2 regions of the Brevibacillus nigriterrae genome follow, and region 2 is predicted to be linked to the other one. Evidence: riboswitches for the same ligand, from Rfam matches in the RefSeq annotation. Region 2 holds a riboswitch; the other holds the start of a gene.
The links. Region 2 has a riboswitch for S-adenosylmethionine ahead of ACPW7N_RS04980 (YbgA family protein). Riboswitches for the same ligand answer to the same signal wherever they lie in the genome.

Region 1: another riboswitch for S-adenosylmethionine. It lies ahead of ACPW7N_RS07430 (homocysteine synthase); the one in region 2 lies ahead of ACPW7N_RS04980 (YbgA family protein).

The regions. Positions count from the first base shown of each region.
Region 1 covers NZ_JBNCMT010000007.1:126,880-131,695, reverse strand. Annotated here, with positions in the region: gene ACPW7N_RS07440 (flotillin family protein) at 1-1,449, opposite strand, end outside; gene ACPW7N_RS07435 (NfeD family protein) at 1,474-1,977, opposite strand; SAM riboswitch class I at 2,189-2,297, shown strand; gene ACPW7N_RS07430 (homocysteine synthase) at 2,382-3,668, shown strand; gene ACPW7N_RS07425 (hypothetical protein) at 3,760-4,623, opposite strand; gene ACPW7N_RS07420 (TasA family protein) at 4,812-4,816, opposite strand, start outside.
Region 2 covers NZ_JBNCMT010000004.1:207,008-211,823, reverse strand. Annotated here, with positions in the region: gene ACPW7N_RS05000 (cupin domain-containing protein) at 1-48, opposite strand, end outside; gene ACPW7N_RS04995 (methylthioribulose 1-phosphate dehydratase) at 66-704, opposite strand; gene ACPW7N_RS04990 (2-hydroxy-3-keto-5-methylthiopentenyl-1-phosphate phosphatase) at 706-1,377, opposite strand; gene ACPW7N_RS04985 (2,3-diketo-5-methylthiopentyl-1-phosphate enolase) at 1,377-2,588, opposite strand; SAM riboswitch class I at 2,664-2,785, opposite strand; SAM riboswitch class I at 2,956-3,087, shown strand; gene ACPW7N_RS04980 (YbgA family protein) at 3,153-3,767, shown strand; gene mtnK (S-methyl-5-thioribose kinase) at 3,797-4,816, shown strand, end outside.

The DNA.
Region 1 (4,816 bases), on a different contig from region 2:
CAAAAAGCCTGCAATCATCTTGTTCATATCCAAGCCGGATACGTCTTTAAGCATCTCTGGCAGTTGTGCCATCAACTTGGTTACATTCATACTCAGGCGATTTACCCCATCGCCTTGCCCGCCGCCTGCATCGACAATCGTTACCTTGTCGATTGCTTTCATCGGTTCAGCTACTTTGGCAGCAAGCTCGGGCAGCATTTTGGCGACGATATCCAGGACGGCTGCGTGACCGAACTTTTCGAAGGCTTCTGCCAACTTTTGCTTACCTTCTGCTTCCGCTTCCAGCTTCAAGCGAGTAACCTCTGCTTCCGAGGTACCTTTGGCACGCTCTGCGTCGGCAATCGCCAAACCTTCCAGGCGTTTTTGCTCAGCCTGTGCTTTGGCTTCTGCTTCGATCCGGTATTTCAAGGCATCTGCTTCCCGCATTTTCTTCGCTTTCTCTGCCTCAGCGGACTGCTCGACGGCATAACGGTCGGCGTCTGCTTTCTTTTTCACTTCGGCGTCGTATTGGCGCTCCCTGCGGAGAATTTCCTTTTCTTCCAGCTCGATTTCCTTCTGCTTGCGCACGATGTCAATCTTCATTTCTTCTTCCGTTACCTGTTGTTTGGTCATCACTTCTTGCAGTTTGTACGCCTGGTCGGCTGCTGCTTTGGCTCGGTCTTGTTCCTGTTTGTAGGAAGCGACCTTCAGTTCCTTTTCTTTCTCCGCTTCCGCAATGTTGGTTTCTTTGAGCAATTCCGCTTTACGTGCTTCTTGCTCTGCTTCCGCCTGTTTAATCCGTGCTTCCTTGTCAGCCTCTGCCTGTGAAATGACCGCATCCCGTTTCACCGCAGCAATTTGCGGGATACCCAGAGCAGCTAGATACCCGTTCTTGTCTCGTACATCTTTAATCGTAAAGCTGACAACTGACAAGCCCATCTTCTTGAGGTCTTTGGCAGCAACCGACTGAACTTCCTGAGCAAAACGCTCCCGATTCTTATAAATCTCTTCTACTGTCATGCTGCCGAGGATCGCACGAAGGTAACCTTCCAGCACTTCTTGCGCCTCACCTTGCAGTGCTTCATCCGATTTGCCCATAAACTGCTCGGCAGCGGTTGCGATATCTTCGATGGAACCGCCTACCTTGATAATCGCTACCCCGTCGGCCATGACCGGAACCCCTTGTTCGGTGTAAACTTCCGGCGTTGAGACATCGAGTTTATGGGATAGCAAACTGAGGAAATTCGCTTGTTGGAAAATGGGCAGGATGAACGCACCTCCGCCTCGCACGATCTTCATCTTGCGTCCCGATTCATCCGTCAACACATTCTTGCTTCCGAGATAACTGCCTGTTACGATCATCGCCTGGTCGGCACCGACTGTCTTGTATCTCGCCCAAAAGGCAATACCCAGAACTACCAGCACCGCAAGTACAGCTACGACTGTGATGAGAATCGATGGTTCTGTCAAACGGAACACTCCCTTATCAAATTCTTATATGTGCGGCTTTACGTACAAAACGTGGTCCTTGACTTCCACTACAATCACTTTGGTTCCCTCCGGTATCGGCTCCTTCAACCAGCTTGCAGCCATGTGGTTAGTCGTTCCATTTACCATTGGGATGACAATTTCTCCTAGACTAGTTGCAGGAACCGTCGTCCATACTTCTCCAACCCTGCCCACCAGTTGCATGATGGAGTACCCTGTTGATGTTTCCGCATGATTCATTGGTTCAATCCAGATAAAATACGAAAGAATAGCGATAATGGCACCGCTTAACAAACTTAAGAGAATGGTAGTGAGCGTGGTGAAGGTAGTAAGTCTTGTAAGCAAAAATCCACTTCCCCCAAATACTGTAATCCCGCTCACCAGTGTCAACGGTTGGATAACAGGGATTTGAAAATGATCCAGCCACCCGCCGCTATCTCCAAAGAGCAACGTCACGCAAGCATAAAGCAAACCGAATCCGATACAGATAAGAAAAATCGTATCCAACATGCACGTTTTCACCCTCATTTCTTTTCTACAATGAAACTGCAGTTATCTGAGATGGTGCCTATCCTGTAATACGCATTTTTCTACATAAAGTTTCCAATATTTGTATAAATTTCACTATAGCAAATATTAACTTTTTTATGTTGACAATTCCGACCAGCACGCTTAGAATTAAAACCAATACAAAAATGGATGAATTTTCATAAAACTTAAAAACTCATCAAGAGTGGTGGAGGGACTGGCCCGATGAAACCCGGCAACCGGCATGACAACATGCAAGGTGCTAAATCCTGCAGAATCCAATTGATTCTGAGAGATGAATGTAGCGACCGTTAGTGTATGCGCCTTCCTCTACTCAGAGGAAGGCTTTTTTATTTCCCCATTTATCTAAAGGAGAGATGATGTACATGGCAGACCAACAGTGGAGACCAGAAACGATCGCACTACACGGAGGACAGGAGGTTGATCCGGTAACAGGATCTCGTGCCGTTCCGATTTACCAGACTTCATCGTATGTATTCCGTGATGCCGAGCATGCTGCGAATTTGTTTGCTTTGAAAGAGTTCGGAAATATTTATACTCGCATCATGAACCCTACCCAGGATGTATTCGAAAAGCGAGTTGCGTTACTGGAAGGTGGCGTCGGTGCCCTCGCAACATCGTCTGGTCAGGCAGCCATTACCTTTTCTATCCTGAACATCGCACAGGCAGGCGACGAGGTCGTGTCCTCCAGCAGCTTATATGGCGGAACGTATAATTTGTTTGCCCATACCCTTCCGAAGCTTGGCGTGAAAGTACACTTTGTTGATCAATCCAATCCAGAGAACTTCCGTGAAAAGATTAACGATAAAACGAAAGCTGTATTTATTGAAACAATCGGTAACCCACGTATTAACGTAGCTGATATCTCTGCTATTGCTGACATCGCCCATGAGAACGGCATTCCGTTGATCGTAGACAATACATTTGCTTCACCCATCCTCTGCCGCCCAATTGAACACGGTGCTGATATCGTCATTCACTCCGCTACCAAATTTATTGGCGGACATGGGACTTCCATCGGCGGTATTATCGTAGACTCAGGCAAATTTGACTGGAACAATGGCAAGTTCCCAGGCTTAACCACTCCTGATCCAAGCTACCACGGTGTCGTCTACTCGGAGGCTGTTGGCAACCTGGCATACATCATCAAAGCTCGTGTACAATTGCAACGTGACATTGGTGCTGCCGTATCTCCGTTCAATGCGTTCCTGTTCCTGCAAGGGCTGGAGACACTCCATCTGAGAGTAGAGCGTCACAGCCAGAATGCACTCGCTGTAGCCCAGTTCCTCGCCAGCCATCCGAATGTGGAATGGGTCAACTATCCGGGGCTAGAGACAGACTCCCAGTATCAGTTGGCGAAAAAATACCTGCCAAAAGGGCAAGGCGCCATCCTTACGTTCGGGATCAAAGGCGGCGTAGAAGAAGGCAAGAAGCTGATTGAGAACGTTAAGTTGTTCTCTCATCTGGCTAACGTGGGTGATTCCAAATCGCTGATTATTCATCCTGCGAGCACTACGCACCAGCAACTTACCGAGGAAGCACAGCGTCTTGCAGGTGTAAATCCAGAGTTGATCCGTCTCTCCATCGGTACAGAGGCGATTGAAGATATCCTCGAAGATTTGGATCAAGCATTGAAAGCTGCATTAGCCTAACCAAAACCAGATCGATCCAAAAAAGAGCTTCCCCTTCTCATAAGGGAAAGCTCTTTTCGTTTTACAGGTTATGCTATCTTTATTTTTTAGGTTAATTCGAACGGCTGCCATGTTCTAACACCATGAATTCTTTGGCACAATATGCTTGGTTGCCCACATACACCGTAGCCACGTAAGTTCCGTCGTTCTTCACAGGATAATCAAACGTAGAGAATCTTGCTAAGTAATGAGGTTCATCAACTTTATTATCAAACTTCAGTGTTCCATCTTTCATACTGAACACGTAGCTGACCGTGCCTCCATTCACGCCAGGCCCTGTAACTTCAAGGCGGACATCACTACGAGAGGCAGTTTCCAGTTGTCCTGATGGATCGTGTAGATGAAATTTAATAGGAACCGTCGACTTCTGGTGCAGAGTGAAGTTCTGATTGCTAAACGGAGGTTCGAAGCAGTCTCCATCAGGAATTTGTTGTTCGTGTCCAATCGCTTGAAAATCTAACGAAAATGCAGTTTGTTTTCTCTGAAACTCATTTCCTGCCTCATAAGGAAATTTCGCAACAAATGTAATATTGGCTTTCTGGAAGCTGGCAATCGTCCCCAAGGGGAGTTGATTCAGATCATGAAGAAGCCCTTCATATAGTTTGCCTTTGCTATCAGAAACAGTTAGCACAATTTGATTATAAAGTTCCTCTGAACCTGCTTGCTGGGTAGCACTAACCGAGTAATTAAAGTCAATATTCCCGTTATTTTGAACTTCCATGTTGGAAGTAATCCAATCACCTGGTTTCATATTATCCCCGATTAACAGCTCTGTGGAGGGATTCAAGTCCAGATCGATCTTATAGTTAGTCTCGTATGCTCCTGTACCTGCAAAGGGCTGATTAGCAGATAAAAAGGTGGTTACCCCTAGCAAAACGATTGAGCCGAGGATTAACTTCAACCGATACTTCCTCATACCTATCCCCCCTACTATAGCGACAAGACCAATTCGAAACTATCGTACCATGTAAAAATACCTATACACATCAGTCACGAAGATAGGTTCACCTACAACCAGAGTATGAAAGACAACCCATCCGCACAGCCAAAATAAAAGCACGGACCTTCACTCCTGATGGAAGGTCCGTGCCTCTGTATTGTTCATTATT
Region 2 (4,816 bases):
TGAGCCTTCCAAATATTCATTGGTAGCATGAAAACGGATTTTTGCCATTGATGAATTGCCTCCCTTTAATTAAATTGATGTCGTAATTGAGTAAGTCTCAGATGGTACTCAAACAGGAACTCAAAGGACTCCAGATGACGTTTCGCCGTGAAGTCATTGTCACCCCATACGTAAATTCCGTGATTGCGGATCAAAACACCTGGTACAGAAGGAGTAATTACTTTTTCAATCGCAGCAGCAAGGGTAGGGATATCCGCGTAATTTTCCACGATAGGAATCGTGATTTCCGCATTCTCTTCCCAGATACCGAGCCCTTTGATCAATTCTTGCCCCTTGATTGTGAATGCCCGCTGCCCAAAGTAAAGCTCCGAGATCACGTTATTGCTGATCGTATGGACGTGAAAGCATGCTCCAGCGGTTGGGATGTGCCGATAAACGGCTGCATGAATCAAGGTTTCCGCCGATGGTCGCAAGGTGGTCTCTTCTACTGGTTGGGCCGATTCATTTACCAGCAAGTAATCTTCAGGTGTGCATTTTGTTTTGTCTTTGCCGCTGGCAGTTACTGCAAAGAGTAGCGGGTCACTTGTCAATTTAATCGACAGATTGCCGCTTGTGCCGGGGAACCAATCACGTCTGGCAAAGGTCATTTTGGCCTCATCCAGCCTCAGATAAGCGTCGGCTCGCAGTTGCTCCAAATCGCTCATGCTAGCGCACCTCCTGTCCGTTCGTTATCTGCTCCAAGGCGTCAATCACATCAAAGAAGGTTGAGAATGGGCGATAGGGCAACTGCAGTTCGTTACATTTGGTTTCCAGCAGAGATCGGGCTATGACAAAGTCGGCGATCTTGGCTCCTGCCAAATCCGTAATGCTGTCACCAATCACGATTCGGTAATGGGTGGATGGATCGTATTGTCTGATAATTGCTGTCTTGCACATACCGCAATCCGTTGTGCAGTGTTCATCGCATGCATGAGGCCAGGTAATCGTGATCGTGTCTTGAGAGAAATCGCTGCCGTTGCAATAGATATGCTCATCCAAGCCATAAGGAGCGAGCATGGGATAGACGAAGAAATCAATGCCGCCGCTTGTAATCAAGAGAGTGATATCCTGTTTTTTGCAGTATTGGATAAATTCAGCAAACCCTGCTCGAATCCTTGCTTCTCGTAATAGGAAATCAACAATATCTTGTTTACGATGAGAGGGAATAGTGGCAAACAGTTTGCCCACACCTTCCCGAATCGAGATCTGCTGGCCCAGAATTTGATCGGTCAACTCTTCCCAGCCAGGTAGAGCAAATTCTCGCATGATGGCAATGATATTGTCTTTTTCCGTGATTGTGCCATCGAAGTCACAAAAGAGAACGACTTGTTTTTGCATTACTTTTGCCCCCACTTATCTAAAGCAATCGCCAAAGCCTCACTGTTCGTTGCCGCTTCGGCTAATGGAATTCCACTAACGACTGCTTCAATTGCTGTTATGAATGCTCTAGCTCCGATTGTTGCTCCACCAGGATGGCCGTGGATGCCGCCACCTGCGTTCACCACCTGATCCAGTCCGAAATCTGCGTAAAGTTGAGGTACTAACCCCGGATGAATCCCTGCTGACGGAACAGGGAAAGAGCGTTTCAACTGACTGTCATTTACGGTTAAATTAGCTGCAAGCTGAAGTGCTTCTTGTTTATCCAATGCGACATTTCCATAAGGAGAAGGGAACAGAACTAGATCCGCACCTGCAAGCCGCATCAGTTTACCCAATAATAGGGACGTCCGGATGCCGTAGTCAGGTGAAGGGTACAGCGCACCAGCCAGTGCTGGATGGGCCATCAGCGGGACGGTGATATCGGGATCGGCTGCGAGCCGATGCAGGGTGTCGAATCCAAAGCTGAGTACGTTAAACAGCAAGCATTGGGCTCCGTTATCGATCGCACGCTTCGCATTATCTAGCAATTCATGGGAAGGGCCCGTGAGATTTGCTGCATAAAGCACGGGTTTGCCTGTTTCTTGCTGTACTTCCTCGGCTATTTGACGGAAAGCACGGATTCGCTCAAGAAACGGCGCCTGATCGTCAGCAAAGAAGATCTCGTCGTCCTTGACCAAATCGAGTCCTCCCAGTGCCTGGGCACGGAATTGTGTCTTCAGTTCATCGAAGGGCAGACCCAGACACGATTTAAATATGCTCATACACAGTGGTCGGTCATGTACACCAAGTATCTCCCTCACGCCGTCGATGCCGTATTTCGGTCCTGGAAAGCCAGCAACAAATGAATCGGGCAATTGTATATCGACTAATTTGATTTTGCCATCCATAGACAGCTTGCCGAATACACCCGTCAAAAGGGAAGGGATATCACGTGTAAAGTTGATTGTTGGATAGCTGATGGTAACTGTCCCCCGGATCTCGCCATTGTCCAACTCTTCCAGCGGTTGAACAGCATGAACTTCTCCAAGATAGGGACGAAGTGCTTCCTGCTTGGCGAGGGGAAGATCGGTCCATGAACCAACAGTCATGCCGACAGCAATCGCAGCAGCTTTTTTATCTAAATCTTTTGCTTGCGTTACGTAGGTTACAAGAATAGAATCACTGCCCACGGATAAGCCTCCTTTGTAGAAAATAAAAAGCCTCCTTCATCGAGAAGGAGGCGGGCTTACGATTGTTCGCTTCTCCTCTCATCTCTCAAAAACCTCAAAATCAGGTTTTTGCAGGATTTAGCACCGTTTCGTACCTGTTTCGTACGCCGGTTGCCGGGCATCATCGGGCCAGTCCCTCCGCCTTCTCACAATAAGAGTAATGTCTGAATATATGGAATTGAGCAACTACAAACACAGTACTCAAATCATAAGACGATTTTTCACAAACGTCAACTTCATTTTTAATTTGCAAAAAGTTGTTGACAACTGGCTTGTACCGTGTGTATGATTCATCGTAATTGCAAATTGAATAGTCTAAATATGGATTTCCTTATCCAGAGACGGTGGAGGGACTGGCCCGATGATACCCAGCAACCGACACATTTCTTGCATCTGTTATCGAGCAAGAAAAGTGCACGGTGCTAATTCCTGCAGAAGAAATAATTCTGGAAGATAAGGGGGAACGACGACGTTATGACAACGTATGCACAGGACCTCTTTTCTTTGGAAAAGAGGTCTTTTTTCATGGTGACATTATCAAAAAATTGGTGTGAGCAAGTTTGGTCGGAGTACAAATATTTAATCATGCTTCACTCGTATTCTACCTATCAGGATATTGTGCAAGCATTCAAGGAACAGAATCAACGTGCGAAAGAAACGGGAAATCGGGATTGGACTCAATTTGCGGACTGGTTATGTGACAAATTACAGGAATGCGAGGTTGATCTTATCGACGAAGGGAATGCACGAAATGCATTGAATCATGCTTTCGGTCACCTGCGTGGCAAGGTAAGTCCTGTGGAAAACGGCTCGTGGCAGCTTCTGCTGTCTACCGACGTGGAGAATGCGTGGCGGGTGTTGTTTCTTCTAGCGATGGAAAGGGGAGACGATACACTCAAACGGTCACGGCTCTTTTCGCCTGCCTGTCCAACCAGTCACGTCTGGATTTCGTATCGTGGAAAAGATTTGTTCGTCAAGCGCAGAGAAGGAAACTGGGAAGTATTGACCCGAGAAGAAATAGCAGATGATATAGCCGATTGCAAAGTGCACAAATTAGTGGATTACCGCTTGATGGCACAGTTGAACGAGTTGACCAATCCGCTTGACATGTATGAAAAGCAAATGGCTCTTTTAGGCTGATTACAAGGCAGGAATGAGGAGGAAAAGCGATGACATACCGTCCGTTAACTGAACAGGAAGCCGTTGATTATGTTCGTGGTTTACCTAGTTTATTTACGCAAGATTCGCAATTATCAAGCTATGAGATAGGCGATGGGAACCTGAATCTGGTTTTTCATATTCGTGAAGAAGCAACTGGCAAAAGTGTCATTGTCAAGCAAGCATTGCCGTACGCACGAGTAGTTGGTGAGTCGTGGCCTTTGACACTTGATCGTGCACGGATCGAAAGCTCGGCACTTGCTATTCAAAACAAGCTGGTTCCTGATCTGGTTCCACAGGTTTATCATTTTGATCAAGAGCTTGCCCTTACCGTGATGGAAGACTTGAGTGACCACACGATCATGCGCAAAGGATTGATCCAAGGGGAACAATATCCGCTGTTTGCCAAGCATATCGGTCGATTCCTGGCTGAAACTCTCTTTTTCACATCGGATTTGGGTGTGCATCCGTATGAAAAAAAATCATTAGTCGCAACATTCGTGAATCCAGAGCTTTGCAAAATTACCGAAGATTTGGTGTTTACTGATCCCTATGAAAATGCCGAAACCAATATCTTTAACCCTTTGATTCGCAAAGACGTTGAGGCGATTTGGGCAAACGTACCGCTGAAACGGGAAATTGCGAAGCTGAAGTTTGGCTTCCTCACGAGAGCAGAGGCACTGCTTCATGGCGACCTGCACACGGGTAGCATTTTCGTCACCCCGACCAGCACAAAGGTGATTGATCCTGAATTTGCTTATTATGGTCCGATTGGCTTTGATATCGGTCAGGTCATTGCCAATCTGCTGCTCAACTATGCTGCACAGCACGGTTTGCCGGGCTCAGATGCCAACCGAGCAGCGTATCGTCAGTACCTGCTTGAAACAGTAGAGAACGTATGGCAGGAGTTTGTATATAACTTTGTCCAATTGTGGCACAGACAGAGCAAAGAACGGAGTGCGCATGTAGAGAACTTCTGGCAGGATTACGTGGCAGATTTGCTTCAGGATACGGCTGGTTATGCAGGATGT